One region of the Roseateles sp. GW821-FHT09H10 genome, then DNA from elsewhere that is predicted to be linked to it. Evidence: riboswitches for the same ligand, from Rfam matches in the RefSeq annotation. Region 1 holds a riboswitch; each other region holds the start of a gene.
What was found. Region 1 has a riboswitch for glycine ahead of AC07OY_RS18365 (TonB-dependent receptor domain-containing protein). Riboswitches for the same ligand answer to the same signal wherever they lie in the genome.
Positions count from the first base shown of each region.

Region 2: another riboswitch for glycine. It lies ahead of gcvT (glycine cleavage system aminomethyltransferase GcvT); the one in region 1 lies ahead of AC07OY_RS18365 (TonB-dependent receptor domain-containing protein).
Region 3: another riboswitch for glycine. It lies ahead of AC07OY_RS26130 (hypothetical protein); the one in region 1 lies ahead of AC07OY_RS18365 (TonB-dependent receptor domain-containing protein).

Region 1 is NZ_JBWKOB010000003.1:596,073-605,966, reverse strand. Features, by position in the region: gene AC07OY_RS18370 (M3 family metallopeptidase) at 1-648, opposite strand, end outside; gene AC07OY_RS18365 (TonB-dependent receptor domain-containing protein) at 753-3,581, opposite strand; glycine riboswitch at 3,821-3,932, opposite strand; glycine riboswitch at 3,941-4,030, opposite strand; gene AC07OY_RS18360 (propionate--CoA ligase) at 4,091-5,983, opposite strand; gene AC07OY_RS18355 (C40 family peptidase) at 6,236-6,952, shown strand; gene AC07OY_RS18350 (MmcQ/YjbR family DNA-binding protein) at 6,949-7,272, opposite strand; gene paaZ (phenylacetic acid degradation bifunctional protein PaaZ) at 7,272-9,314, opposite strand; gene AC07OY_RS18340 (ABC transporter substrate-binding protein) at 9,311-9,894, opposite strand, start outside.
Region 2 is NZ_JBWKOB010000007.1:49,703-59,596, forward strand. Features, by position in the region: gene gcvP (aminomethyl-transferring glycine dehydrogenase) at 1-1,182, opposite strand, end outside; gene gcvH (glycine cleavage system protein GcvH) at 1,203-1,577, opposite strand; gene gcvT (glycine cleavage system aminomethyltransferase GcvT) at 1,596-2,708, opposite strand; glycine riboswitch at 2,736-2,850, opposite strand; glycine riboswitch at 2,870-2,966, opposite strand; gene AC07OY_RS26280 (hypothetical protein) at 3,046-3,882, shown strand; gene AC07OY_RS26285 (amidohydrolase family protein) at 3,932-7,195, opposite strand; gene AC07OY_RS26290 (ATP-binding protein) at 7,261-9,843, opposite strand.
Region 3 is NZ_JBWKOB010000007.1:7,192-17,085, reverse strand. Features, by position in the region: gene AC07OY_RS26135 (C39 family peptidase) at 350-928, opposite strand; gene AC07OY_RS26130 (hypothetical protein) at 969-1,700, opposite strand; glycine riboswitch at 1,996-2,104, opposite strand; glycine riboswitch at 2,115-2,223, opposite strand; gene AC07OY_RS26125 (efflux RND transporter permease subunit) at 2,404-5,643, opposite strand; gene AC07OY_RS26120 (efflux RND transporter periplasmic adaptor subunit) at 5,654-6,817, opposite strand; gene AC07OY_RS26115 (outer membrane protein assembly factor BamB family protein) at 7,166-8,731, shown strand; gene aroC (chorismate synthase) at 8,755-9,858, opposite strand.

The sequences.
Region 1 (9,894 bases):
GTAGTCGACGCCCAGCAGGATGCGGCCCTGCTCGTCGCGCTTGGCCTTCTCCCAGACGCTGGTGGGCACGCCCTTGAGCTCGGCCTCGGTGAAGGCGACGCGGGTGCCGGCGTCGCGGATGTTCTTGTTGAACTGCTGGTCCAGCTCGGTCAGCTTGTCCAGGATCTGCTTGGCGCGTTCGCGCTTGGGTCCGGGCAGGGCCACGCCGCTGTCCTCGAACTGGCCCGAGGCCAGGCGCACGAATTCGGCGTCGATGCCGTCCTTCCTGGGCGCCTTCTGCAGCGCGCGGTAGACCTTCTCGTTCTGGCCCAGGCTGGAGCCGAAGTCGGCCCAGCGCAGCGAGCAGGCCTGGGCGGCGTCGCGGATGGCCTTGTCGGCATGGACGTTGAGGACGAAGTCGTTGGGGCCCTGGTGGTCCTCGAGATAGACCACCAGGTCGTCATAGGCCGCCAGCCAGCCGCCATCGACCTTGCGCTTCTCCAGCGCGGCGACGCGCTGCTGGGCGCCCTTGAGGCCGCTGTCGCAGCGGGTCTGCACATCGGCCACGGAGCCGAAGGTGGGGAAATTGGGGGCGGGCAGCTTGGGTTGCGCCTGGGCGGCAACGGCAGTCAGTGCCAGCGCGGCCAGGGCGGTCAGGACGGGTTTCATGTCGTCTCCTTGTGGGAAGGGCGCGATTCTGGCCTGCGCGGCGGCCCCAGCCATTCGCCATGCCGCGCGCGGGCACGCGCGGCATGGCGTCCGGTGGCGCGGGCTCAGAAGAAGCGGTACTCCGCGGCCAGGCGCAGCATGCGGCCCATCACGTCCTCGCGGTTGTCGGGAATGATGCCGCCCTGGCCGAAGTTGCGGTAGTCGATGGGCGGGCGCCGGCCCGTCAGGTTGCGCAGGTTGGCGCTCAGCGTCAGCGCCTTCATCGGGCGCCAGGCGAGGTTGTAGTCGAGCCGGTTGTAGGCGGCCAGCTTGCACTGGTCCGCGGACAGATTCTTGTTGGTCGTGCAGTCCTCGACGCTCCAGCTGGTGTCGTAGTAGTCGCGCGTCAGCGTGGTGCTGGACGACCAGAAATAGGACAGGGTGTGCGTCCAGGCGCCCCACTCCTGGCTGGCGCGCAGCTTGAAGTTGAAGCGTGCATAGCCCCAGCGCCCGGCCAGGTTGTCACCATAGCGCAGGTCGGAGGTGCTGTACTGCTTGTAGCTCAGCAGATAGGTCGAGTCGAAGCTCAGGCCCAGCCGGCCCAGCGGGTTGCTGAACTGGCCGTTCATGCTCCAGTCGATGCCGCTGGTCTGGGTCTTGGCGAGGTTCTCGAACTGTCCGCTGACCAGGCTCAACCGGCCCGCCAGCGGCTTGTACTTGGCCACCTCGGCCGCATTGACAAAGGTCGGGTCGTTGTTGAAGTTGGGGGCGCGCACGATGGTGCCGGCGGGCTGCTGGGCCTCGGCGCCGAGCAGATCGGCCGTGCCCTTGGTGCCGATCTCGTTGGTGCGGGTCACGGCGTAGTAGTCCAGCGTCGTGCTGAAGGCCTTGAAGGGCTGGAAGGCCAGGCCCAGGTTGACGATGCGCGAGGTCTCGGGTTTGAGGCCGGGGTTGTTGCGCACCACGCTGGCCACGCCGCGGCGGCATTCGTCGATGTTGTCGGCGCGGGCCTGCAGCAGGGTCTTGTTGGGGTCGCTGTCGGGCAAGGCATTGGCCTGGGCGATCAGGTCGCGGATCAGCGCGCTGGCGGCGTCGCAGCGCTTGGGGTCGCTGACGCCGTTGTCGAAGGCCGATTTGCTCGACGTGGCGCTTTCGGTCAGGTTGGGCGCGCGAAATCCCCCTTCCACCGAACCACGCAGCATGAACTCGGGCATCAACTGGGCACGCAGCGCCAGCTTGGGCGAGAAGTGGGCGGCAAAGCCCGGGAACTTGTCGAGGCGGCCGGCGAGCTGGGCGTTCAGCTGCCGGGTGACGGGCAGGTCAGCCTCGACGAACAGGGCGCTGAAGCTGCGGCCGGCATCGGCGCGAACGGTGCCCAGGCCGACGATGTCGCCCGAGCCGGACAGGGCGTCCGGCGCGATCTTCATGCGCTCGTGGCGCAGCTCGAAGCCGGCCGCGAGATTGATCGCCCCGCCGGGCAGGCGGCCATATTCGCCCGACACCTTGCCATCGAGGAAGGTCTGGGTGACCTTGGCGTCATAGCCGATGGAGGGGAAGAGCTTGTCCAGCACGGCGGCGCTGTTGGCCTGGCCGATCTTGTAGCCGTTGGGCTTGTTGAAGAAGTCGGCGTCCAGCACGTCCTTGTTGTAGTCGCCGATGACTTCCTTGAAGCCGCTGTCGCTGATCAGGCCACGCTGGCGCTGGACGGTCCTGCCGCCCATCACGCCGGCGGCGGTCTCCCAGTCCCAGCCGTTCCAGTCGCCCTTCACGCCGGCCAGCAGGCGGTACTGGTCGGTCTGGACATGGTTGGCCTGGCCGTCATCCATGAAGCGGTAGCGGAACTCGACCTCCTCGCCGGTGTGGTTCAGCGGATGCTGGGCCGGCAGGCCGCGGTAGTAGAAGTTGCGGGCCGCGTTGGTGTTGGGGTCGCCCCAGACGACGCTGCCCAGGCCCCAGCCGTAGTAGTTGTGCGCCGCCTGGTAGGTGTTCTTGGTGTTCGAATAAAGCAGCTCGGAGAAGCCCTGCAAATGCTCGGACAGCTTCAGCTTGGCCGAGACGATGCCGCTGACGCGATCGGCCGACGGCTGCACCGAGAAGCGGTCGTAGCGGTCGTACATGCACAGGGTGTTGGACGCATTGAACAGCTTGCAGCCGGCTATCGGGCCCTGGCCGATGATGTTGCCGGGGTAGCTGTAGCTGGACGGCGTGTCGAAGCCCGGCGAGAACTCCTTGTAGGCGGGGTTGCTGTGTTGCAGCACGTCGCGCCAGAAGAAGTCGCCCCGGTGGTAGTAGTCGACGTTGGCGAGGATGTTGTAGCCGTCGCGATCGAAGTTGCCCACGCCGGCCGTGATGGCAGCGGCCTGATCCTTGAACTGCTTGGCCTTCAGCGAGCGCTGGGTGTTGGCGCTGACGGTCAGCCCCTGGAAGCTGCTGCGCGTGACGATGTTGATGACGCCGGCCACGGCGTCGGAGCCGTACAGCGCCGAGCCGCCGCTCTTGAGCACCTCGATGCGCTCGATGGCATCCACCGGCAGCGAGTCGAGGTTGGAGAACACCTCGTTGTAGTCGGCCAGCGGATAGGCGGCGATGCGGCGCGAGTTCAGCAGCACCAGCGTGGACTGCTTGCCCAGGTTGCGCATGCTGGCGCCCGAACCGCCATTGCCGAAGGAGTTGCCGCCGTTGAGGTCGGACAGCGAGTTGTTGTTGAAGCCCGGCAGCGTTTCCAGTAGATCGCGCGTGGTGGCCACGCCGGAACGCTGGATCTCGTCGCGAGTGAGCAGCGTGATCGGCGACGCCGTCTCGTCGTCGATGTTGATGCGCTTGATGCGGCTGCCGATGACTTCGACGCGCTCGATCTGTTCGGTGGGCCGGGGCGCCTGGGCGCTCGCGCTCAGGGGGATGAGGCCGGCCAGGGCGAGGGCGGCGGCCAGCGGCTTCAGGGCATTGGGTTGCATGCGAACTCCTGCAGGAAAAAAGGGCGAACGACTCCACGACGCGGCCGCGAATGCAGCGCCGGATGGCAAAAAAGGGGGGATGGCCGGGCGCGACGGCGCGCTCAGCCCGTGGCAACAGCGATCAGCAAAGGGGGTGCAATGCCTTGCGGCAGCACGACATGGCAGGCTCTCCGGCGCAGTGGTTGAACGACCACGAAACGGCGAGGGGTGGCTGCCCCTTCACTGTTTCGCGCCGCTCCCGCTGTCCCTGGTACCTGAGAGATTCACGCCCCCGGGATGGCCCCGCGGCGCTTGCTCCTTCGGTGGGGGCGTGCGTGGCCTTGTCAGCTCACGCCGCCCCGCTCTCCAGCGTCGGCTCCTGTGACAAACCAGTGTTGGGCCTGAGCGTGCATGGGAGGTTGCGCCTTCGGCGGCGATCAGCAAAGACCGCGCTCTCCTGGGATGTCGGCGTGCACGATAGGCAGCGCCATCCCCTGCCGCCGCCCTGGTTTACGCGAATCGGGTAGGCCCTAGCTTTGCAACAAGGCCTTCACCTGGGCCAAGGCACTGGGGTCGTCCAGCGTCGTCAGGTCGCCCGGGTCGCGCCCTTCCGCCACCGCCTGCAGCGCGCGGCGCAGCAGCTTGCCCGAGCGCGTCTTGGGCAGCAGGGTCACGAAGTGCACGCGCGCCGGCCGCGCCACCGCACCCAGCTGGCTGTCGACATGCTTCATGACCTCGCCTTCCAGCGCGGGCGAGGCCTGGCCCGCGTCGCGCAGCACGGCAAAGGCGATGGCGACCTGGCCCTTGAGCTGATCCGCCACGCCGACAACGGCGACCTCGGCGATGGCCTTGTGGCCCGAGATGCATTCCTCTATTTCTCGAGTGCCCAGCCTGTGGCCGGCCACGTTGATGACGTCGTCGGTGCGGCCGAGGATGAAGGTGTAGCCGTCGGCGTCGCGCGTGGCCCAGTCGAAGGTCGAATAGACCTGACGTCCGGGCACGCTGCCCCAGTAGGTGTTGATGAAGCGCTGGTCATCGCCCCAGACCGTCTGCAGCGCGCCGGGCGGCAGGGGATGCTCGATGACGAGCACGCCCTTCTGGTCCGCGCCTTCCAGCGTCGCACCGGTGTTCTCGTCCAGCAGCTTCACGTCATAGCCATACATCGGCACGCCGGGCGAACCGAAGCGCGTCGGCACGGCCTCGACGCCGGGGATGTGATGGGCCACCGTCAGCAGCGGCCAGCCGGTCTCGGTCTGCCAGTAGTTGTCGATGATGGGCACGCCCAGGCCCTCGGCGATCCAGCGCGCCGTCGGCTCATCCAGCGGCTCGCCGGCGAGAAAGAGCGCGCGCAGGGACGACAGGTCATGGCGCTTCAACAGAGCCGCGTCATGCTTCTTCAACACGCGCACGGCGGTCGGCGCGCTGAACATCACCGTGACCCGGTACTTCTCGACCAGGCTCCACAGCACTGCCGCGTCGGGGTTGACCGGCGTGCCCTCGTACATCAGCGTCGCCATGCCGGCGATCAGCGGGCCGTAGACGATATAGCTGTGGCCGACGACCCAGCCGATGTCGCTGGTGGAGAAATAGGTCTCACCGGCCTTGCCGCCAAAGATCCAGTCCATGCTGGCCGCGAGCGCCACCGCATAGCCGCCGACATCGCGCTGCACGCCCTTCGGCTTCCCCGTCGTGCCGCTGGTGTACAGCGTGTAGCTCGGCGTGTTGGACTCCAGCCAGGCGCAGGGCACGCGGGCACCGGCATGGCGGCGGCGCAGTTCGGCATAGTCCAGGTCGCGCCCGGCGACACGCTCGAAGGGCACGAGGCCGCGGTCCACCATCAGCACGCTGGCGGGCTTGTGCGTGGACAGCGTGAGGGCTTCGTCCAGCAGCGGCTTGTAGGCGATGCGCTTGCCGGCGCGGCTGCCGGCGTCGGCGCTGACGATGAGCTTTGGGCTGGCGTCCTCGATGCGGCTGGCCAGGCTGACCGATGCAAAGCCGCCGAACACCACCGAATGGATGGCCCCGATGCGCGCACAGGCCAACATGGCGAAGGCGGCCTCCGGAATCATCGGCATATAGATCAGCACTCGGTCACCGGGGCCTACGCCCTGGGCCACGAACATGGCGGCCATGGCTTCGACCTCGACCTGCAGGGTGGCAAAGCTGTAGACCTTCTCCTGGCCGACTTCGGTGGACACCCAGATCAGCGCACGGTCGCCGGGCCGCGTGGCCGCATGGCGGTCCACGGCGTTGTGGCAGAGATTGGTCGTGCCGCCGACAAACCAGCGCGCGAACGGCGGCTGGCTGGCATCGCAGATCTGCTGCGGCGGCGTCTGCCAGTCAATGCGCCTGGCCTGCTCGGCCCAGAAGGCATCGCGCGCCGTCAGCGACTGGCTGTGGAATTCGGCATAGGACTTGGTCATGCGGCGAGTGTGAAGCGCGGGCACTGACGTCAGTCTGACCTTTCGCAACAAGTTGGCGTGATGAATTTCAGGGTTTTTACGAAGTTCGCCGTTGGGCGAGCCGGGGTTTGCCCTGAAAATCGCGCGCTTTACGTCCGCATCGATTGACGGTGCCGGGGTGCCCTCATAACCTCCGCGCCGCTGTCCCTCTCCGCTATCGCGACCGCCTGCGGTCCGCCCCTGGTTCCCGGTTTCTTCTCCCGAATGCCCCTGGTGTCTTCTGCCCTGCTGAATCGCATTGCTGCCGCTGGCCTGCTGGCCCTCGGTTGCGCTGCCGCGCAGGCGCAGGGTGTGGCCCAGGCCGCGACGGTGACGCCGCCACCGGGCACGATGGCCGGGGCCTATGGCCAGAGCCTGCAGCAACAGCAGGCGGCCTCCGAGAAGGTCGCGGCCCAGCCCGCTGCAGCCCCCAAAGCCGCCACGGCCCAGGATGCCGTCAGCCGCTTCCTCAGCGAGCGCGGCCTGATGGCCAGCGCCGAGCAAGGCGGGTCATCTCGCCTGCTGGCCAGCGTGCGCGACACGGCCTCCGACCTCGTGCTGTCGGCCATGAACTTCCTCGGCGTGCGCTACACGCGCGGGGGCAACTCGGTCGAGAACGGTTTCGACTGCAGCGGCTTCACCCGCCACATCTTCGAGATGAGCGTGGGCCTGGTGCTGCCGCGCCGCGCCGACGAACAGGCCAAGGACGGCGCCCTGCTTTCCATCCGCCGCGACGAACTCAAGCCCGGTGACCTGGTGTTCTTCAACACCATGAAGCGCACCTTCAGCCATGTCGGCATCTATGTCGGCGAAGGCAAGTTCATCCATGCCCCGCGCACCGGTAGCGCCGTGCGCGTCGAGGACATGCGCGACTCCTACTGGTCCAAGCGCTTCACGGGCGCGCGCCGCGCCGACCTGAAGACCGCGGCAGAGATCCCGGCCGCGCGTTAATTCACGGCGCCGTTCTCGCGCCAGGACTGCGCGAGCAACTCCCCGACCCAGGCCGGCCTGGCCTTCGCCAGCAGCAGCTTCACGCCGCAGCGCCTGGCGCCCCAGAACAGCGGCTCGACCACACCGGTCTCGCGAGCGATCCACGCGTCGCGAGCCGCCTCATCCTTGATGAAGACACGCAGCTCGGCGCCGTCGGGCGTCATCGTCGCGAAGATCCTGCCCTTGGCACCGGGCAGGCGGAAGGACGTCAGCTCGTGGTGCGGCTTCTCGACGGCGCCCGCCAAGGCCAGCGCGAGTTCGCGGGCCTTGGCGGCGTCCATCAGCCGGCGATTCTTTTGGCCACCAGCGTCAGGATCTCGTAGCTCGCGCAGAGTTCGCCGCGCTGGTTGGTGACGGCCACGTCCCAGCCGATGACGCCTTGTGCCGGCTGGTCGTCGCGCGGCGGGCGGTCGATCTTGCGCTTGGCGGTCAGGCGCGCCTGGATGGTGTCGCCGATGGCGACCGGCGTCACGAAGCGCAGGTTCTCCAGGCCGTAGTTCGCCAGCACCGGGCCCGGCGCGGGGCTGACAAACAACCCAGCCGCCGCGGACAGCACGAAATAGCCGTGGGCGATGCGCTGACCGAACGGCGATTCCTTGGCCGCCACTTCGTCGAAGTGCATATAGAAATAGTCGCCCGACAGGCCACCGAAGGCGACGATGTCGGCCTCGCCCACCGTGCGGCGGTGCGTCAGCAGGCTCATGCCCACTTCCACGTCCTCGAAGTAGCGGCGGAAGGGATGGATGTCGCTTTCGGTGACGGTGCCGCCGCGCTGGTACTCGCCGGTGACGGCCGAGATCATCGTCGGCGAACCCTGCACGGCGCAGCGCTGCAGATAGTGCTTCACCGCGCGCAGGCCGCCCAGTTCCTCGCCACCACCGGCGCGGCCGGGGCCGCCGTGCTTGAGCTTCGGGAGCGGCGAGCCATGGCCGGTGTTCTCCAGCGCGGCCTCGCGGTCCAGGATCAGCATGCGCCCATGCCAGGCCGCAAACGTCGGCACGGCTTGCGCGGCCAGGGCCGGCGTCTTGGTGCAGACGGTGCCGACGAGGCTGCCGCGGCCCAGCGTCGCCAGGTGCAGGGCCTCCTCATAGTCGCCATAGGGCAGCAGCGTCGTCACCGGGCCGAAGGCTTCGAGGTGATGGGCGTCACTGGCCGCCGAATCGCGCGCCAGCAGCAGCGTCGGTGCGAAGAAGGCACCGTCGGACACGCCCTCGCCCTTGGGCGCGAAGCCGTCGCGTTCAGACAGCAGCAGCTCGCAGTTCTTGGCCAGCTGGGCCACGCGCTCAGCCACGTCGGACTGCTGGGCCTTGCTGGCCAGGGCGCCCATGCGCACGCCTTCGACGGCGGGGTCGCCCACCACCGTCTTGCTCAGCCGCGCCTTCAATGCCGTTGCAACGGCATCGACGAGCTTGGCCGGCACGATGGTGCGGCGGATGGCCGTGCACTTCTGGCCGGCCTTGGCCGTCGTCTCGCGGGCCACTTCCTTGATGAAGAGGTCGAACTCCGGGTCGTCCGGCGTCACGTCCGGCGCGAGGATGGCGCAGTTCAGGCTGTCGGCCTCGGCGTTGAAGGGAATGCTCTTCTTCAGCAGATTCGGGTGGGCCTTCAGCATCAGCGCGGTGTCGGCGCTGCCGGTGAAGGTGACCACGTCGGCTTCATCGAGGCGCTCGAAGAGGTCGCCCGTGCCGCCGATGATGAGTTGCAGCGCACCGGCCGGCACCAAGCCGGAATCGACGATGAGGCGCACGCAGGCTTCGGCAACATAGCTGGTGGCCGTGGCCGGCTTGACCAGGCAAGGCATGCCGGCCAGGAAGCTGGGCGCGAACTTCTCCAACATGCCCCACATCGGGAAGTTGAAGGCGTTGATGTGCAGCGCCACGCCCCGCTTGGGCACCATCACATGGCTGCCGATGAAGTGGTTGTTGGCGCCCAGGCGCATGGTCGGGCCTTCATGCAGCACATTGCTGCTGGGCAGGTCCTTGCCGCCGATGGAGGCATAGGCGAACAAGGTGCCGATGCCACCCTCGATGTCGATCCAGGAGTCGCTGCGCGTCGCACCCGTGTGGGCGCTGATCGCATACAGCTCTTCCTTGCGCTCCATCAGATAGGCGGCCAGCGCCTTCAGCACGCGGGCGCGGTCCTGGAAGTGGGTGCGCAGCAGGCCCGGCAGCGCCGTGCCGCGCGCATAGGCCAGGCTCTCGGCGAAATCCAGCCCTTCCTCGTGGGTGTGGGCGATGACGCGGCCGTTGATGGCGCTCGTCAGCGGCTTGGCGGCCTTGGCGCCGACCCAGCGGCCAGCGATGTAACTCTGCAACGTGCTCACTTGAGAAGCTTCCAGGTGCCGTTGTCGATCTGGATCATCACGCGGGCGCGCTGGTCCAGGCCCAGGTGGTCGCCGGCCGACATATTGAACACGCCATGCGCGCCGGCCACGTTCTTGACGCTCTCCAGCGCATCGCGCAGGGCGGCGCGGAAGGCGGGCGTGCCAGGCTGGGCCTTCTTCAGCGCCTCGGGCGCCGCAGCGGCCAGCAGCAGGCCGGCGTCCCAGGCATGGCCGCCAAAGGCCGACACGCTGCCCTTGCCGTGGGCGGCTTCGTACTTGGCGATGTAGTCCAGGGCGCTCTTCTTCACCGGGTGGTCGGCCGGCAGCTGGGCCGCGACCAGCACCGGGCCGGCCGGCAACAGCGTGCCTTCCACGTCCTTGCCGCCGACGCGCAGGAAGTCGTTGTTGGCGATGCCGTGGGTCTGGTAGATCTTGCCGGCGTAGCCACGCTCCTTCAGCGCCTTCTGCGGCAGCGCGGCGGGCGTGCCCGAACCGGCGATGAGGATGGCGTCGGGCTTGGCGGCGACGAGCTTGAGCACCTGGCCGGTGACGGAGGTGTCCGTGCGGTTGTAGCGTTCGG
Region 2 (9,894 bases), on a different contig from region 1:
GCACTCGACCAGCAGCGTGTCGAACACATGCGGCGTGACGACCTTGAGGCCCATGCGGGTCAGGCCGGCATGCAGGATGGCCGTGTAGCTGGCCACGCGTTCGGCGATGCGCTTGAGGCCTTGGGGGCCGTGGTAGACGGCGTACATGCTGGCCACGACCGCCGGCAGCACCTGCGCCGTGCAGATGTTGGAGGTGGCCTTCTCGCGGCGGATGTGCTGCTCGCGGGTCTGCAGGGCCAGGCGCATGGCGGGATGGCCTTGCGCGTCCTTGGACACGCCGACGAGGCGGCCCGGCAGCGAGCGCTTGAACGCATCCTTGCAGGCCAGGAAGGCGGCGTGCGGGCCGCCGGCGCCCATGGGCATGCCGAAGCGCTGGCTGTTGCCGGCCACGATGTCGGCGCCGAATTCGCCCGGTGAGACCAGCAGGGTCAGCGCGAGCAGGTCGGTGCAGACGATGAAGGCGGCCTGCTTGGCGTGCGCCTGGTCGGCGAAGGCCTTCAGGTCATGGATGAGGCCGGTGGTGCTGGGGTACTGGCAGACGACGGCGAAATAGTCGTTCTCGGCCATCAGCGCGGGCGCCATGCCCACCTTCACTTCGATGCCCAGCGGCGCGCAGCGCGTCTGGATCACTTCGATGGTCTGCGGGTGCACGTCGCCGGCGACGATCAGCGTGTTGCTCTTGCTCTTCACGCCGCGCTTGGCCAGCGTGACGGCTTCGGCGGCCGAGGTGGCCTCGTCCAGCATGGAGCCGTTGGCGATGTCCATGCCGGTGAGGTCGGTCACCATGGTCTGGAAGTTCAGGATGGCTTCCATGCGGCCCTGCGAGATCTCGGCCTGGTAGGGCGTGTAGGCCGTGTACCAGGCGGGGTTCTCGAGGATGTTGCGCAGGATGACGCCCGGCGTGTGCACGCCGTAGTAGCCCTGGCCAATGAAGCTCTTGTAGACCTTGTTCTTGCCGGCGATGAGCTTGAGCTCGGCCAGCGCGCCCGCCTCGGTGATGGGCGCGGGCAGCTTCATGCCCGCACTGCGGCGGATGGACTTGGGCACGACCGCGTCGATCAACGCGGTGCGGCTGGCCACGCCGACGGCGGCGCACATCAGGGATTCATCGACGGCATCCGGCCCGATGTGGCGGGCGTGGAATTCGGAGGCGTCTTCGAGTTGGGAGAGCGGCGTCGGCATGGCAGGTCTACTTCGAGGAATTACAGAGTCTTGAGCAGGGCGTCGTAGGCGGTCGAGTCCATCAGCGCGTCGAGCTGGGCGGGGTTGCTCAGCTTGACCTTGAAGAACCAGCCAGCCTTCAGCGGGTCGGAGTTGGCCAGGGCCGGGTCGTCGCGCAGGGCTTCATTCACTTCGACGATCTCGCCGTCCACGGGCATGTAGACGTCGGCGGCGGCCTTGACGGACTCGACGACGCCGGCGACTTCCTTCTCGGCATAGGTCTTGCCGACTTCGGGCAGGTCCACGAAGACCACGTCGCCCAGTGCGTCCTGCGCGTGGACGGTGATGCCGACGGTGGCCGTGCCATCGCCATGCACGTCAAGCCATTCGTGGTCGGGGGTGTACTTGATGCTCATCGTTGAAGGCTCCGTGGATTAGCCGCGGTAGTAGCGGTTGGGGGTGAAGGGGGTGGAAGAGACGATCATCGGCGTGCGCTTGTCGCGCACAACGGCGAAGACTTCGGTGCCGACGGCCGTGTGGGCCTTGTCGAGATAGGCCAGGGCCACCGGCTGGTTGACCGTGGGGCCGAGGGTGCCGCTGGTGACGGTGCCGATCTCGCTGCCGTCGGCGGTCACGATCTTGGCGCCCTCGCGCACAGGCATGCGCTCCTTGCCGACCAGGCCGACGCGCTTGCGCGCGGCACCGTTGGCGAGTTGCTCGTCGATGACCGCCGCGCCTGGGTAGCCGCCAGCACGGGCGCCACCGGCGCGGCGCACTTTCTGGATGGCCCAGGTGATGGCGGCTTCGACCGGTGTGGTCGTTTCGTTGATGTCGTGGCCATACAGGCACAGGCCGGCTTCCAGGCGCAGCGAGTCGCGCGCGCCCAGGCCAATCGGCTTGACCTCGGCATGGCTCAGCAGCTTGCGGGCCAGGGCCACAGCGTCGTCCTGGTGGACGGAGATCTCGTAGCCGTCCTCGCCGGTGTAGCCGGAGCGGGTCAGGAAGGTGTCAATGCCGTCGAGGTTGAAGAAGCCGCCGGTCATGAAGGTCAGCTTGGCGACCTCGGGGTTGAGGCGGCTCAGCACGTCGACGGCCTGCGGGCCTTGCAGGGCCAGCAGCGCGCGTTCGGGCACGGGAATGACCTCGCAGCGGCTGCCGATGTGCTTTTGCATGTGAGCAATGTCCTGCTCCTTGCAACCGGCGTTCACCACCACGAACAGGTCGTCGGGCCGCTTGCAGACCATCAGGTCGTCCAGCAGGCCGCCTTGCTCATTGGTGAACAGGGCGTAGCGCTGCTTGAAGACGCCCAGGTCGACGATGTCGACCGGCACCAGGGTCTCCAGCGCGGCGGCGGCATCAGCGCCGACGAGGCGCACCTGGCCCATGTGGGACACGTCGAACAGGCCGGCAGCGGCGCGGGTGTGCTTGTGCTCGGCCATCACGCCGGCGGGGTATTGCACCGGCATGTCGTAGCCGGCGAAGGGCACCATCTTGGCGCCGAGTTCGACGTGGAGGGCGTGAAGAGGCGTTTGCAGCAAAGAGGACATCAAGAGCTCCGACGGAATTCGGGTTTGGATGTCCTCGCTGTCCGGGGTACCTGAGAGATTGACAAGGCGGTGTGCAGTCCGCGCCAAGCTTGCCCCTTCGGTGGACCAGCTCAAGGGCTGGCCTCTCTCCAGTGAGGAACGCCCCAGTGTCTGCCACCGGTGGCGTTTTGTCAGTCCTTTTGCCTGAGCGTTCGAGCTGTGGGCCCTGCGCCTTCGGCGGCCCCCAACATCAACGGGGCGCTCTCCTGACGAGTGAGGATTCTATTCACATCTAGGGGGCTGTCCGGCCAAGCAGCTAGGGGCAGACTCGCAGCCATCATTTATGAGGAGACGGCCCATGCACCCCATCCGCACCGCGCTTGCTCTGGCGATCGCCTTTCTGGCGGTTCCCGCCGGCGCCGTCACCAATGTCCAGGTGCAGTTGGGCGTGAACCCGAATTTCTCCGGGGGCACGGGCGCGCTGAACACGGTGCTGACTCAGGCCGGGTCGGCTGAGTTGAGCAGTGGCCTGGTGACCGGCGGCTTCAACTCCAGCGGCACGGCGCATGCCTATGCCGAGATCGGCACGCTGAAGGTGGACGGCACCTCCGTGGGCAGCCTGAACAGCGTGGCCCGCGCCAGCTTCCGCGACGACTTCAAGCTTGACCTGCCGGGTGTGGCGGCCAATACCCAGGTGACCGTGAACTTCCAGCTGCTGTTCGACGGCAGCCTCAGCGTCGGCTCGTCCAACATCGGCTCGGCGTCCTGGCAGGTGAGGGCGGACATGGGTGGCGGCGCCTACGACCTGGGCGGTGATGCGACCCTGTACAACAACTCGCCGGCGCTGGCCAAACATGGCTACTTCGGCACCCCGCTGGGCACTTTGACCGGCACGGCCACCTTCTTGACCGGCCACACGCTGCCCCTCACCGTGGAGCTGACGGGCGTGGCTCAGACGGCCAACGATGGCCACGGTGGTGCCTTGGCCACGGCGGCATTCGACCTGTCGCACACGCTGCGCTGGGGCGGCATGACGGTCTGGCTCAACGGCGTGCAGCAGAACCAGGCCACGTTGACCTCGGGCTCGGGATTCAACTACCTGCAGGCGGCACCCGTGCCCGAGCCGGGCACGCTGGCCATGGCACTGTGCGGCGCCGCCGTGCTGCTGGCCCGGCGGCGCTTCACGCGCGCCTAGTCATGCCCCTCGGCTGGCTGGCCGAGGGTCCCTTTGTCAGGCGTCGGACTCAGTCACCCAGGTGGGCGGACTCCAGCGCCTCGGCGTCGATGGGCATGGTCTTGCCGTCGGCGCCTTCGAAGAACATCGGCTTGCGGGCCTTGGCGCTGGGGGCGACCTGGTTCATCGTCATCGCGTCGTACAGGCGGCCGTTCTGCATCACCTGGGCAATGCGGTCGGTCTGGCGGATGTCGGCCAGCGGATTGCCGTCGATGACGACCAGATCGGCCAGCTTGCCCGGTTCCAGCGAGCCCAGATCCTTGTCGAAGCCGAAGTTGCGCGCCGGGTTGATGGTGGCGGTGCGCAGGGCCTCGTGCGGCGTCATGCCGCCCATGACGAACATCCACATCTCCCAGTGCGTGCCCAGGCCTTCGCGCTGGCCGTGGGCGCCGATGGAGGTGTTGACGCCAGCGCGTGACAGGGCCGTCGCCGTGCGCGCCACCTTGATGATGTTGAAGTCCTCCTCGGGCGCCGTCACGCGGCGCACCGAGCGCGGCTCCAGCACCGTGCGCGGCACATAGCGGCTCAGCAGGGGGTGCTTCCAGACTTCGGTGCGGGCGTACCAGTAGTGCTCGCCGTCCAGGCCGCCGTAGCCGACGTTCAGCGTCGGCGTGTAGCCGACGGCGTTCTGGCTCCACAGCTGCTTCACGTCCTCCCACACATCGGCCAGGGGCAGGGAATGCTCCACCGTCGTGTGGCCGTCGATGATCATGCTCATGTTGAGCTGGAACAGCGAGCCGCCCTCGGGCACCACCATCATGCCGGTCTGGCGCGCGGCCTCCAGCACCTGCTGGCGCTGGTCGCGGCGCGGCTGCTGGTAGCTCTTCACGCTGACGGCGCCCTCGGCCTTCTGGCGGTTCAGATGGGTCAGCGCGTCGTCCAGGCTGTTGACGTTGGAATAGAAGGGCGTGCGGGCGCCGTAGAGGATGGTGCCGGTCGAGTAGATGCGCGGACCCAGCACGACGCCGGCGCGCTGCATCTCGGCCTGGGTGAAGATGGCCGAGCTGAGGTTGGACGGGTCGTGCAACGTCGTCACGCCAAAGGCGAGCGAGGCCAGGTTGACCCAGCTCTGCTGCGGGATCAGGCCGGAGTCGTTCATGGCGCCATGCCAGTGGGCGTCGATGAAGCCGGGCACGATGGTTTTGCCGGCGGCGTCGATGCGCTTGGCGTCGGCGGGCACAGTGACGTCCTTGCCGACGGCCACGATGCGGTTGCCGTCCACCAGCACGGTGCCGCCCTCGATGACCTCGTCACCCTTCATCGTGACGATGCGGGCACCGGTCAGCGCGATCTTGCCGCTGGGCTTGTCGCTGGCCTGCTGGAAGCCGATCTTCTGCGCAGTGGCCTTGTCCTTGCCTTCCGCGTTTGCGGTGAAGAGCTCCTCGCCCAGCGTGAAGTGCAGCTTCTTGCTGTCGCCGCTCCAATGCAGTGCCGTGCCCGCGTTCACATCGAGCTGGCGCACCGGCAGGGCGTCCATCTTGGAGCCGACGGTGATGACCTTGCCGGACTGGCCCTGCACGGCCGGCAGCGGCGTCACATAGGCGTGGAAGCGCTCGACGAAGCCCAGCCACTGGCCGTCCGGCGACACGCTGTACTCGGCCGCCGCGTCGCTGCGCGCGATCTCGGTCTCGCTGCGGTCGCGCAGGTTCAGGCGGGTCAGCGAGAAGCGGGACTCGACCTCGCTGGTGCTGCTGGTCTTGGTGAAGAAGAGCTCATCGCTCTTCGCACCGAACTGCGCGCCGCTGCCTTCCTTGCTGATGCGCTCGGGCTTGCCCGTGCCGTCGGCCGCGGCCAGGTAGAGGCCGGTGTCCAGGCCATGCCAGGGGCTGGTCAGGCCGCCGCCCTTGACCTTGCGGTAGACGACCTGCTTGCCGTCCGGCGACAGGCGCGGCTCCAGGTATTTGCCGGCCTCCTTGACGACGACGGTTTCCTTGCCGGAGGCGACATCCAGGCGGCGGATGCTGCCCTGGGTGTCGTCGCGCCAGGTGGCGTAAACCAGGCTCTTGCCGTCGCGCGACCAGCTGGGCGCAAACTCGAATGACTCGTCCTGCTTCGTCAGCCGGCGTGGCGTGCCCTGAGCGCCATCCAGCAGATCCTTGATGTACAGCGAGCCCAGGGCCGAGTAGACGACGCGCTTGCCGTCCGGCGACACCTGGGCGCCGCGCAGCTGGCGCACGGCGAATTTGTCGGGCGCCACCACCTGCGCATAGCGCATGGGCTCGCGCATCTCGCGCGTGTCCTTCACATGGAAGGGGATGTCGGCGGCCGTGCCCTTGAAGGGGTCGACGCGCCAGATCTTGCCCTCGGCCCAGACGACGATTTCCTTGCTGCCGGGCATCCAGGCGAAGCTGGGGTAGACGCCCCACATGGCCCAGATCTCCTGCAGGTCGCGCGACAGGCCACTCCAGGCGGGGAACTCACGGCCGGTCTGCAGGTCCTTCAGGAAGAGGGTGCTCTGGTTGCGCACGCGGCGCACGAAGGCCAGGTATTTGCCATCGGGCGAAGGCGTCGGGCGGACCGCGCCGCCGGGGCCCTGCACAAAGGCCTCGACCGAGCCGTCGCTCAGGTCCTGGCGGAAGATCTTGTAGATCTCGCCATTGCTGTCCTTGTTGTACTCAAAGACGCGGCCGGGCGTCGTGTCCTGGGAGTAGTACAGATATTTGCCGTCCGGCGAGATGGCCGGCTCGCCGAGGTCCTTTTGCCAGTTGGGCTTCTCGTTGAGCTGCACGCCCTTGTTCTTGGCCGCGTCGCCGTCGACGTGGAACATCCAGATCTCGCCCGAGCCCGCGCTGCGCGTGCCGGTGTAGTGTTTGCGGGCCAGCAGGTATTTGCCGCTCGGATGCCAGGCCGGGTTGTTCAGCAGGCGGAAGTCTTCCTTGGTCACGGCGCGGCTGCCGCTGCCGTCGACATTCATGACCCAGACGTTGTCGCCGCCGCCAGCATCGCTGAGGAAGGCGATCTGCTTGCCATCCGGCGAGAAGCGGGCCTGGTGTTCCCAGGCGATGGAATGCGTCAGGGCCTTGGCTTCGCCGCCGGCTATGGGCAGGGTGTAGAGGTCCCCCAGCAGGTCGAACAGAACAGTCTTGCCGTCGGGGCTGACGTCCACGCTCATCCAGGTGCCGGTCTTCACGTCGATGTTGGCCGTCTTGGCCACGCCAGGCGGCATGTTGACGTTCCAGGCGGGCGCCTTGGGGGCTTCCTTCGGCGCTTCTTGAGCGTTGGCGGCCAGGGCGGCGGCCAGCAGCAGGGCGGGGGCGGCGGTCAGACGTGACATGGAGTCGGGTGTTGGGAAGACCAAAACCTTCGATGCTAGCGAAGGCCGGCTTCAAAACCCGTTCGTCACGCCCCTGTCAGCGCCAGGGCTTCGCTCAAACTCAGGGTTTGTCCCTGGCTCCAGGCAGCCTTGGCGCCATCGCTGCCGAGCTGCGAGGCGGCCAGCCGGCGCACCCGCGCCAAGGCGCGCGCTTCCCTCGACCCCAGCACGCCGAGGTGGCGCTGCCAGTACTGTTCGGCAAAGGCGGCCAGCTGCAAGGCATGCTCGGCATGGCGCAGGCGGGCCAGCGGCCGGGGGAAGAGCTGCAGCGTCAGCGCGCGTGCATGCAGATGCTGGCGGCCGTGCGCAATGCGCAGGGCCTGGCGTGCAGCCGCGAGGGCCGCGGGCCAGTCACGGCGGGATTCATGGGCCATGGCCAGGGTGTAGGCCGCGTCGAGCTGGCCCACGCCGTCGCCGTCTTCCTCGGCCATGCGCTGGCAGGCCATGATCCAGCCGACGGCCGTGGCGGTGTCGCCCAGCTCGATCAGGCACTGGGCGCGGTTGCGCAGCCGCGCGGCAGCCTGGCGGGAATGGCCGACGGCCTCCCACAGCTCCTGGGCACGGGCGTACAGGGCCTCGGCCTGGGCCGGTTGGCCGCGCGACACGGCGATGGCCGCCAGCTGCTGCCAGGCGCGGGCCTCGGTCGCCACGTCGCCGACGCGGCGGGCCAGGGCGATGGCCTCTTCCAGCGGGCGGGTCTGGCCCTGCTCGCGGTTGTCGCCGGCCAGCAGCACCCAGGCGCGGCGCACCAGGGCCGGCGCACGGGTGGCCGGATCGGTACCGGCGACCTGCAGCGCGCGCTCGGCCTCGGCCAGGGCCAGCGCTCGGTCGCCATGGGTGAAGGCCAGGTGGGCGCGCAGTTCATGGCCGGCGGATGACGCCGCTGCCAGCTGCAGCAACTGGCCGAGCTGGTCGACCAGCGTGCGGTCCACGCCATCGCTTTCCCAGCAGGGGCGCAGGGCCAGGGCCAGGCTCAGGCCCATGGCCGCATCGCCGTCATCGGCGGCGCTGGCAATGACGGCGCGGGCCAGCTCGCGGCGCGGCGTCCAGGCCGTGATGGGGGCCTGCAGGCCCAGCGATGCGGCCCATTCGCACAGCGCAACGCGCAGGGTGCTGCGGGCGGCGCGCTGCTCGGCCGCATCCACCCGCGCGAGCACGCCGCGGCGCAGCAGCTCCAGCATGCGGTAGCGCGGCTCGGCGTCGCCGCCGGCCTGCACCAGGGAATGCCCCGTCAGTTCGTTCAGCAAGGCGGGTGTGCCGTCCAGGGCCGCCACGTCGGCCCAGGCGAAGGCGCCGGGCAGGGCGGCCAGGCGCTGCAACAGAGCGCGCGGCTCGGGGCCGAGCAGGGCCAGACTCCAGTCCAGCAGGCCCGCCACCGAGGCGTGGCGGGGCGCTCGCGTCGGACTGGCCAGCCAGGTGGGGAGGGCGCTGGATGCCTTGTGCAGTCCGCGCCACTGCTCGAGCATCTGCGCGGGCGAGAAGCTGCGCACGCGGGCGGCGGCCAGCTCCAGCGCCAGCGGCAGGCCCTCGAGCTCGCGGATCAGTTCGGTCAGCGCGGCCTGGTTGTCGCGGCTGGCGTGGAAGTCGGCCCGCACGGCGCGGGCACGGTCGATGAACAGGGCTTGGGCCGTGTCGTGAGCCAAGCTTTCAGCACTTGCCAGCGGCGCGACGTCGACCAGGGTTTCGCCATCGACCTCCAGCGCATGGCGGGACGTGACCAGCAGGCACAGCCTGGGCGCCAGGGCCAGCAGGCGCTGGACGGCCTGGGCGACGACGCCGATGGCCTGCTCGGCGTTGTCCAGCACCAGCAGGCTCAAAGCCCCGGGCTCCTGCAGCGCGGCCTCGATGGCAGGCCAGCCGCCGCCGCGCGTGACCATCAGCGCGCGCTCCAGCGCACTCACCAAGCCGGCTTCGTCGCGCACCTCGGCCAGGGCGGCCATGCCGCAGCTCCAGTCGAACTCCTTGAACTGCAGCCAGGCCAGTTCCACCGCCAGCCTCGTCTTGCCGACACCGCCCGGGCCGATCAGGGTCAGCAGCCGCACTTCGGGCAGCTGCGCGGCCAGGGTCTCGAGCAGGCCGGGCGGCGCGAAATAGCGCGTCAGATAGCGCGGCAGGCTGGTGGCGAAGGAGGGCAGGGCGGCAGGGGCTGCCGGCGCCGGTTGCGCTGCGAGTGGCGGTGCTGCGGGCAGGTCGTCGGCGAGGGCGCTCAGGCGATGCCTCTCGGTGACGACCCAGTCGTCGAAATGGCCGGGCAGCAGCTCGCCGCCATAGTGAGCCGGGCTGCGGCTGGCCTCGAAGTCCTGCACGTCGCAGGCCAGGGCGCCGGGCAGCAGCGAGATCTGCTGGCGGTCGGCGTTGAAGAGGGGCGCGTCCTCGGTCTCGAGCAGGGCGCGCAACGTGGACAGGGTCTGGCGCAGTCGGTTGCGGCCGACGTCCAGCTCGACGCCGGGCCACAGCAGCTCGACCAGTTCCTCGCGCGGATGCTGGCGCTTGGGCTGCAGCGCCAGGCGTGCCAGCAGGAGTGCCGCGGCGCGGCTGGGCAGGCGTGTCAGCTCGACGCGGCCGGCGCGCTCGATCTCGAAACCACCGAGCAGGCGCAGCCTCAGCATGTCAACGGCGCCCGGCCGCCCGCAGGCGTTGACGCGCCCCTCGGGGGGGGC
Region 3 (9,894 bases), on a different contig from region 1:
GGTCGTTGCAGTACGGGGGCCTGAGCGGTTATGGGAGGCTGCGCCTTCGGCGGCCGGCACCTCGCGGCCCGGCACTCTCCTGCAACGATGAAATAAGGTCAGATCAAATCAGTGGTTCATGGCATACGCCTTTCGGGCCGAGCGCCGGGCCGCTCCCTAGCCGGCCCGTCGGGCGATGTGCGTGCCGGTCGATCCGGCAAGCATCGCCGTCCCCTCGGGGGCTGAGGCCGGACACAGGGCGTCCGGTGGACGGCCTGTGCCTGACGAAGAGCTGCGGCATCTGCCGCAGCGCGGTCTGCAAGACCGACCGGGCTTGCCTCGCGTTCAGCGGGCAAGACTGGGCGAGGGGTCAACGAACGCGCAAGGTATGCGTCCACTTGTGGTCGTTGGCGGACACCATCCAGTTGTAGAGGTCCTCCGAATTGCCCTCGCCCGGCCACGGGTTCATGTAGGTGACGTAGCTGTAGCCATTCCAGACCTCATAGCCGGTGCCGACCATGATGTGGCCGCCACCGCTGGTCCAGCCGAAGCGGATGACGAAGGGCTTGTTGGCGTTGATGTCGCTGACGATGGAATTCCACGACGAGGCGTAGGTGTAGGCATAGGTCGGCACGCCCCAGTTGGACAGGATGTTCTGCACGCTGCCGCCGCTGCCATACAGCGCATTGGGCTGGTTGGCGTAGCTGTTCCAGTTGAAGCTGCCGTTGCCGCAGGCGTAGTTGATGCCGAAGGCCCAGTTGACGATGCTGCATTGGGACGGTGCGGCCTTGTAGAAGCCGATGACCGCCTTGCTGGAGCTGGACCAGCACCACTGGCTGTGCTCCTGGATGGTGGTGGGCACGTTGAGCTGGCGGTATTGCGCCTGGGCCAGCGGCAGCGCGAGGGCAATGGCGAGGCCGGCGAAGACCTGCTTCAGTTGCAAGGACATGGGGGCTCCTGTTCCTTTGAAGTGCTTGGGCATCACGGCTTCAGTTCTGGCCATTGCTGTTGCGCTTGACGGCATTGCGCAGCGGCTCCAGCAGCTCATAGGTGTCGAGCAGCTTGGGCGCCGTGGCCTTGGCGGTCACGTCGGACGACAGCGCCGCGCGGGCCGAAGCCAGCGGCGCATAGCGCGCCTGCAGGTCGCTGGGCGAGACGACTTCCAGCAGGTCGGTCTGCGCCTGGTGCACGCGGATGAAGCGCTGGCGCTCGGCACCCACGTCGGCGTGTTCGGCCATCAGCTCGGACAGTTCCTGGGCCAGCCCCGCGCCGCCGAAGGACACGGCCTGCCAGCGCCCGTCCATGCGCTGCACGGTGACCAGGCCGACAGGCTTGGCGCCCACCTTGACGAAGAAGCGCCAGATGCCGCTGGCCTGCACCATATGGCGCAACTCGCTGCGGGCCGCGACGACGTCCTGCGGCGCGATGGTGTGCACCTCGAAGCCGCCAGCGATGCGCGTGCTGGCCAGATCGCCGGCACGCACGAGATCGAAGGCCGTGGCACCGGCGCCGCCCTGCTGCTGCTTGCGCTGGACATAGTCGGCCAGGCCCTGCTCGGCGGCGGCCTGGGCGCCGGCACGGTCGCTGTGGTCGGGCGCCTTGATGCGCGCCACGGCAGCACTCTGTGCCTGGGCCATCGGCGCGGCCACGAGGGCCAGTGCCGACAGCAGCAGGGCCATACCTCTGCGCAGTCGCAGGGTCGAATCTCGATCAGTTCGCATATCCAGGGTCTCCGTTTCGTGGGTTCGAAGAAGAGCCGGGCCTCTCGCGGCGCCACGGTTCTTCGTGGCGGCAGAGATCTCGGCGCCGACGCCGCGACGTCGACGGGTGATGTCGACTTGAACGGCTTCGGTGAGGGGCGTGTGGCGACCTGGCGCGAGTGCGCCGGACCCGTCACGACGGCAGCGGGGTGTGAGTGGGTGGTGTCAGTGAGTCAGCGACTCCAGCGGCTGTTGAACGACCACGAAAACCCCTCGGCAAGGCCAAAGGCCTCGCCAGGGTTCCGCGCCGCTCCCGCTGTCCTTGGTACCTGAGAGATTCGTGCCCCGGCGTGGTGTGCGCCTGCGGCATTTGCTCCTTCGGTGGGGGCGTTCGCGGTGTTGATCCGCGCCGTCCCGCTCTCCAGTGTCGGCTCCTGTGACAAACCAGTTCGGGGCCTGAGCGTGCATGGGAGGTTGCGCCTTCGGCGGCGCTCAGGGGTTCATTGTGTGAACCGGGCTGAACGCGCTCTCCTGGGATGTCGAGGCGGATGCTAGGAGGCCGCCATTCGGCACCGCATCCTGGTTTACTCGCACAGGGCTTTGCCGCGGTTGACGCCAATGAAAAAGGGCCGGCCACTTGCATGGCCGGCACGCGCAAGTAAAAAGGGCCGACCACTTGCGTGGTCGGCCCGGGGCGCTGGAGCGCGCTCGAGGGAGATCTGTCTTATTCCTTGTCCGCCGGCATCGCGCCGGGCATGCCGTGCAGCGGCAGCGTCGAGCCGCCCTGCTCCACAGCCTTGGTCACGGGCTTCTTGTCGCGCACCAGATAGCTGTAGAGCACCGGCACGACCACCAGCGTCAGCAGCGTCGACGTGATGACGCCGCCGATGATGGCGCGGCCCATCGGCGCCTGGATCTCGCCGCCGTCGTTCAGCGCGATGGCCATGGGCAGCATGCCGAAGATCATCGCGGCCGTCGTCATGATGATGGGACGCATGCGGATCAGGCCGGCCTGGCGCAGGGCCTCGGCCACCGTGGCGCCGGCCTTGCGGGCATGGTTGGCGAAGTCCACCAGCAGGATGGCGTTCTTGGTGACCAGGCCCATCAGCATGACCAGGCCGATCATCGAGAACACGTTCAGCGTCGAGCGCCACAGCAGCAGGGCCAGCATGACGCCGATCAGCGCCAGCGGCAGGCTGACCATGATGGCGAGGGGCTGCAGGAAGCTGCCGAACTGGCTGGCCAGCACGATGTAGATGAAGATCGCTGCCAGGGCCATGGCCGCCAGCAGGCCGTTGAAGGCCTCGGCCTGCTGCTTGCCGGCGCCGTCCACCTTGAAGCTGGTGCCCGGAGGCAGCTGGGTGTTCTTGATCAGCTTCTGCACATCGGCGTTGACGTCGCCGCCCGGGCGGCCCTGGACGCCGGCGAACACGGCCTCGCGGCGCTGCAGGTTCTCGCGGCGGATCACCTCGGGGTTGAACACCGGCTCGATGGTGGCGACCTGGTCCAGCGTGATGGGCGCACCCGTGCTGGAGAAGGCCACAGGCAGCTTGGCCATCTGCTCGATGCGCTCGCGCTGGTCGCGCGGCAGGCGCAGCAACACCTCGACCTGGTTGCCGTCGGGCGTCGTCCAGTAGGTGGCGATCTCGCCGTTCACATAGGCGCGCAGCGACGAGGCGATCTGCGGCGCGGTCAGGCCGAGCTCGCGGATGGCCGAGTCCTTCAGGCGCACGGCAAACGCGGGCAGGCCGGGCTTGACGGTCGTGTCGACGTCGACGGCACCGGGGATCTTCTTGATCTTCTCGACCAGGTCGGTGGCGGCCTGGGTCAGCACCTCGGGGTCGCTGCCGAGGATGGTGATCCAGATCGGGCGGTTGAAGCCGACGCTGACCTCGATGCCGGGGATCTTGGCGATGTCGGCGCGGATGGCATCCTCGACTTCCTTCTGCGTGCGCTTGCGCTCGCTGCGATCGGTCAGGGAGATGTTCAGCGCGGCCTGGTTGCGGCCCGTGGACAGGCCTTCGCCGGTGCTGCCGACCACCGTCGAGACGGTCTTGATCTCGGGGTAGTTCTTGAGGATCTCCTCGATCTGCGCGACCTTGGCGCTGCCGCGCTCGATGCTGGAGGCCACCGGCATGCGCAGGTTGACCTGGGTGAAGCCGTTGTCCGTCTCGGGCACGAACTCGCTGCCCACCATGGGTGCCAGGGCCAGTGCGGCGACGAAGCTGGCGAAGGCGCCCCACATGACCAGGCCGCGCGGCGTCAGCGTCGCGAAGCGCAGCACGCGCTTGGCGGCCTTGTTGCGCTTGCCGTCGGCATCGAAGGGCCGGCCATAGGCCGGGATCGGCGGCACGAAGACGCGGTAGCGGCGGCCGGAGAAGGCCCAGTCGATCAGGCGCTCGTAGGTGCTGTGCAGGCGGTCCATGCACCAGTCGGTGGCGCGGATGGCATGGCCGATGACGGGGATGCGCTTGACGCGCTCGTTGTTCGGGTCATGCCAGACCGAGGACAGCATCGGGTCCAGCGTGAAGCTGACGAAGAGGCTGACCATCACCGCCACCGCGACGGTGATGCCGAAGGGGTAGAAGAACTTGCCGATGATGCCGCCCATGAAGGCAACGGGCACGAACACCGCGCAGATGGCGAAGGTCGTCGCCATGACGGCCAGGCCGATCTCGTTGGTGCCGTCAAACGACGCCGTGCGGTGATCCTTGCCCATGGCCACGTGGCGCACGATGTTCTCGCGCACGACGATGGCGTCGTCGATCAAGAGGCCGATGCACAGGCTCAGCGCCATCATCGTCATGAAGTTCAGCGTGAAGCCGAAGGCCTGCACGGCGATGAAGCTGGAGATGACGGCGATGGGCAGGGTCAGGCCCGTGATGATGGTCGAGCGCCAGCTGTGCAGGAACAGGAAGACGATGGCCACCGTCAGCAGCGCGCCTTCGATCAGCGTGTGCTTGAGGCCGGTCAGCGAGCCCTTGACGAAGTCGGAGTTGGCGTAGATCAGGCGCAGCTCGACGTCCTTGGGCAGCACCTTGCGCAGCTCCTCCATCGCCTCCTTGACGGCCTCGCCGGTCTTGACGATGTTGGCGTCCTGCTGCTTGAAGATGTTGAAGCTGACGGCCGGCTGGCCGTTGATGCGGGCGATGCTGTCCTGCTCGCGCTCGCGCTCCACCAAGGTGCCGAGGTCGTTCAGCGTCAGCGCCAGGCTGCCGCGGCGGGCGACGATCATGTTGCCGAAGGCCTTGGGGTCCTTGACGCGGCCCTCGACGCGCAGGATGGCGTCGGCGGTCGAGTCGGACAGCAGGCCCACCGGCTGGTCGGCGTTCGCCTCGGCCAGGGCCTTGGCGATCTCGGCCGGCGTCACGCTGTAGGCGCGCAGGCGCATGGGGTCGAGGTCGATGCGCACTTCACGCGTCGTCATGCCACCCACATCGACCTTGGCCACGCCTTCGACGCGGCCCAGGCGCTTGGCGACCGTGAGGTCGGCCATCATGGACAGCTCGCGGGCGCCGCGGGTCTGGCTCAGCAGGGCCATGACGACGACGGGCTGGGCGTTGTCGGCCTGGAAGCGCTGCACCGTCGGCGGCTTCACGTCGCGCGGGAAGGCCGACTGGGCGGCGGCCACGCGGTCGCGCAGGTCCTGCATGGCGCGGCTCATGTCGGTGTTCAGCGTGAACTCGACGCTGGCCTGCACGCGGCCCTCGAAGCTGCGCGACTGGATGCGGTCGACGCCCGCAATCGTGTTCAGCGCCTCTTCCAGCGGCTTGGCGACTTCACGCTCGACGGCCTCGGGAGAGGCGCCGGGGTAGCGCACATCGATCCAGGCGCCCGGCAGCGAGATGTCGGGCATCTGCTCGACGCCCAGCTTGGAATAGGAAAACAGGCCCAGCACGCACAGGGCCACCATCACCATGGTCGCGAAGACCGGGTTCTGGATGGAAACGCGGGTCATCCACATGGCTGGCCCCTTATTGAACGGCGGCAGCCGACGCGGCCGAACTGGCCACCTTGGCCTTGGCGACGACGATATTGGCCTTGTCACCCTCGCGCAGATTGTCGAAGCGCGCGGCCAGCACCTGGGCTTCGGGCTTGAGGCCGTTCAGCACCTCCACGCGGCCTTCGCGGGCGTCGCTGCGGCCGGTGGTCACGATGCGGCGCACCAGGGCGCCGTTCTCGATCATCCAGACCTGTTCCTGGCCGGCATTGCGGCTGATGGCGGCGATGGGCACGGTCAGGCGCTGGGTGTCGTCCTGCAGCACCACCTTGGCGACGGCGTACTGGCCGGCGCGGTAGAGCTCCTTGGCGTTGTTCAGCACCAGGGTCACGCCGATGGAGCGCGTGCCGGGCTCGGCACTCGGGGCGATGCGATCGATCTTGGCTTCGACGGGCTCGTCCACGCCTTCGACCTTGACCTGCACCGTCATGCCGGGCTTCAGGCGGCTGACCTCATGCGTGCCGACCAGTCCGGCCAGTTCCAGCCTGGCGAGGTCGACGATGGTCAGGATCTGCTGCTCCGCGGCCACCTTCTCGCCGGGCACCACATGGCGCTTGGAGACGACGCCGTTGATGGGCGCCACCAGGGCGGCCTGGCGCATCGTCACCTGGCTGGTGTCCAGCTGGGCCTTGGCGGCGTTCCAGTTGGCGCGGGCGGATTCGTAGGCGGCCTTGGAGTTGTCCAGGGCCGTCTGGGCGATGAAATTCTTGGCGGCCAGGCCTTCGTTGGCCTTGTAGCTGCGCTCGGCCTGCTCCATCTGGGCCCGCATGGCCTCGACGCTGGCGCCGCGCTCGGCAATGCGATAGCGCAGCTCTTCCAGGTCGACCTGGCCGAGAGCCTGGCCCGCCTTCACGCGGCTGCCTTCGCCGACGGCGAGGTTGAGCAGGGTGCCGTTGGACTTGGCGCGGACCATGGCCGTGCCCGGCGCTACCAGCGGACCGCTGAACTCGATCTGGGCCGGCATGGCGGCCAGCGTCGGCTTGACGACTTCGCTGGCGACGAATTCCAGGGCCGGTTTGGCCTTTTCTTCACCCGGCTTCTTGGGGCCGTCACCCTTGCTGGCCATGACGGCCACGCCGGCACCACCCACCAGCAGCACGACCGCTGCAATGCCACCCAACTTGAAAGACTTCCGCATGGCTCCCCCAGTACGCTCTCTGATACAGACCTTTGCAGTCTAGAAATGAGAGCGCCGGGGCGCAGCGGCCTTGTGACGAAACGCCGTTTGCGTGGGCTGAGCTGCACCGGCCGGCGATCAGGCCGGCGGGAAAGCGGACGAACTGCAGACATGAAGGCGCCACCCCTGGCCACGCCCGCCACTTCCATCGCAAAAGGGCGGTCGGCCGCGTCGGCCTTCGGGCATGACATGGCCATCATCGTCTCAGCCAGTCAGCACAAGCGGTAGCTGACAATGCCGCCCACGAAAACGCAGCGACAGCCTGCGTAGGGCGTAGCTATCCGTACAGAGCCGTGGGAGGGCTCATCCATGAAGCATGTTTCAAGGTCGATTTCGACAGTCGCCCTGCTTGCCGCTTTGTCGGCTTGCGGTGGTGGTGGTGGTGGTGAGAGCGGCGGCAATGCCCCAACTCCGGAGCAATCTTGGCTTCAGTTTTCACCCTCGGCAGTAAGTATCAAGGCCTACGAGATGGAAGGCGCCAGGGTTTCGATCAAGGCAACCTCAAGCAAAATTATCACTGAGTCAATCCGGGTGGCGGTTATTGATACCACGGGAGTATTTTCTCCCTACAGCGATATTTTTAGTAACGGCGATTTATCCTACACCGCCAATTTGGCCATTGCCGCTGAACTTCGGCCGGGCACCTACACCGGCAATCTGGAAGTGCGTGTGTGCCGCGACAACCCGCAAGTTTGTAGCAATCCTTACCCGGGCTCCCCATGGAAAGTTCCCTATAGCATCACGATTCGCAGCAACATCAATCTGACGCCCTTGGCTTCCCTGAGCGGTGCTGTTGGATGGTCCACGTTTCAGGGCAATTCAGCGCGCAACGGCTATGTCGAGGCGACACTCGACCCCTCGCAATTCATTCGTCGTTTCCGCTCTAGCAAAGGATTCGACCAAGTGGTCGCAGATCGCGGACTGGTTTGCGGTCTGGATTCGTTTGTGCCACTCGAGAAATCATTGGCCTGCATCGATGAGAGCAGCGGCCAGACTCGCTGGACAAATAGTTTCTCCTCGAACACCCACCAAGTCGGCTCCCCAGCCCTCGTGGCAGGGAAGCTCTTCTACTTTGCCAATAGCGCGGCAGGCACGAAACTGTTCACCGTGGACGCCAATGACGGACGAACCTTGGTTGCCAAACCGGCAGACGGGGATCCGGCTTTCATGACACCCATCGTGGAAGGCAGCAGCGTCTATTCAAACGACGGGCGCGGCTATCGGACCAGCAAAGTAGATGCGGCGACTGGCATTGAAGCCTGGCGTTCCGGAGATGGCTATTTGAGGTTCGGCGCCCCCGCGGTCATGAACGGCAAGGTCGTCGCATTGACCCTCGCTTCAGTCGTCGAACATGAAGCTGACACAGGCGCGAAGTTGTCAGAGGTGATGCTCGGTGCCGCAGCGGGCCAGACTGGCGGCATGGCGTACTACACGGCCGTTGTGCTGGACAACAGTGATGCGGTGTACGTGTGCAAGGAAGCAAATCCAAGCGCCGTGCGTGCTGGCTATCTGACCAAGATAGATCGAAAGACGAAATCGATCGCTTGGAGCGTCAGCGACGCCAATATTCTTGGCAGTCCTGTGGTGGTCAAGGACATGGTCTACATCCGAACGCAGGACGGCCTGCAGGCAAGATCAGCCAAGGACGGCGCCTTGCTGTGGAAATGGTCCAACGGGCAAAGCACATTCGCGCCATACCTGCTGGTTGTCGGCCATCACGCATTTTTCTCGGTCGTAGATGGCACGGTCGCAGTTGACCTCAACACCCGACAAGAGGTCTGGCGAGATCGCTTTACTGGGGCGGTGGCTGTTTCGCCAAATGGGGTCTTGTACATCAGCGGAAGAGATGGCTTGGCTGCCATCAACCTGCACTGATCAAAGACTCGCCGCTTTGCGACTCAGTCGGGCCGATGCCCCGGGATGGGGTCCAGCGGCAGCTTGACGTCGCCGCATTGGGCCCGGTGGCGCAGCGCATGGTCCATCAGCACCAGGGCCAGCATGGCCTCGGCGATGGGCGTGGCGCGGATGCCGACACAGGGGTCGTGGCGGCCGAAGGTTTCCACCGTGGACGGGTTGCCGGCCCGGTCGATGCTGGCCTTGGGGCTGCGGATGGAGCTGGTGGGCTTGATCGCGATGCTGGCGACGATGTCCTGGCCGGTGGAGATGCCACCCAGCATGCCGCCGGAGTTGTTGCTGGCAAAGCCCAGCGGCGTCAGCTCGTCGCCATGCTCGCTGCCCTTCTGGGCGACGACGGCGAAGCCGGCGCCGATCTCGACGCCCTTGACGGCATTGATGCCCATCATGGCGTAGGCGATATCGGCGTCCAGCTTGTCGAACAGCGGCTCGCCCAGGCCGACCGGCACGCCGGTGGCTTCGACGCGGATGCGCGCGCCGACCGAGTCGCCGGCCTTGCGCAGGGCGTCCATGTAGGCCTCGAGCGCCGCGATCTTGCTGGCGTTGGCGGCGAAGAAGGGGTTCTCGCCCACATGCTGCCAACCTTCAAAAGGAATCTCGATCTCGCCCAGCTGGGTCATGCAGCCACGGAACTCGGTGCCATAGGCCTCGCGCAGCCATTTGCGGGCCACCGCACCGGCGCCGACCATGGGCGCCGTCAGCCGGGCCGAGGAACGGCCACCCCCGCGCGGGTCACGCACGCCGTATTTGCGCCAGTAGGTGTAGTCGGCGTGGCCCGGGCGAAAGGTGTCAAGGATGTTGCCGTAGTCCTTGCTGCGCTGGTCGGTGTTCTCGATCAGCAGGCAGATGGGCGTGCCGGTGGTGACACCTTCGTAGACACCGGACAGGATCTTGACCGCGTCGGGCTCGTTGCGCTGGGTGACGTGGCGGCTGGTGCCGGGGCGGCGGCGGTCCAGCTCGGGCTGGATGTCGGCCTCGCTGAGGGTCAGGCCCGGCGGGCAGCCATCGATGACGCAGCCGATGGCCGGCCCGTGGCTTTCGCCGAAGTTGGTGACGCGGAAGAGTTCGCCGAAGGTGCTGCCTGACATATGCCGGCAATTTTAGGTGCCCGCACAAGCAAAAGC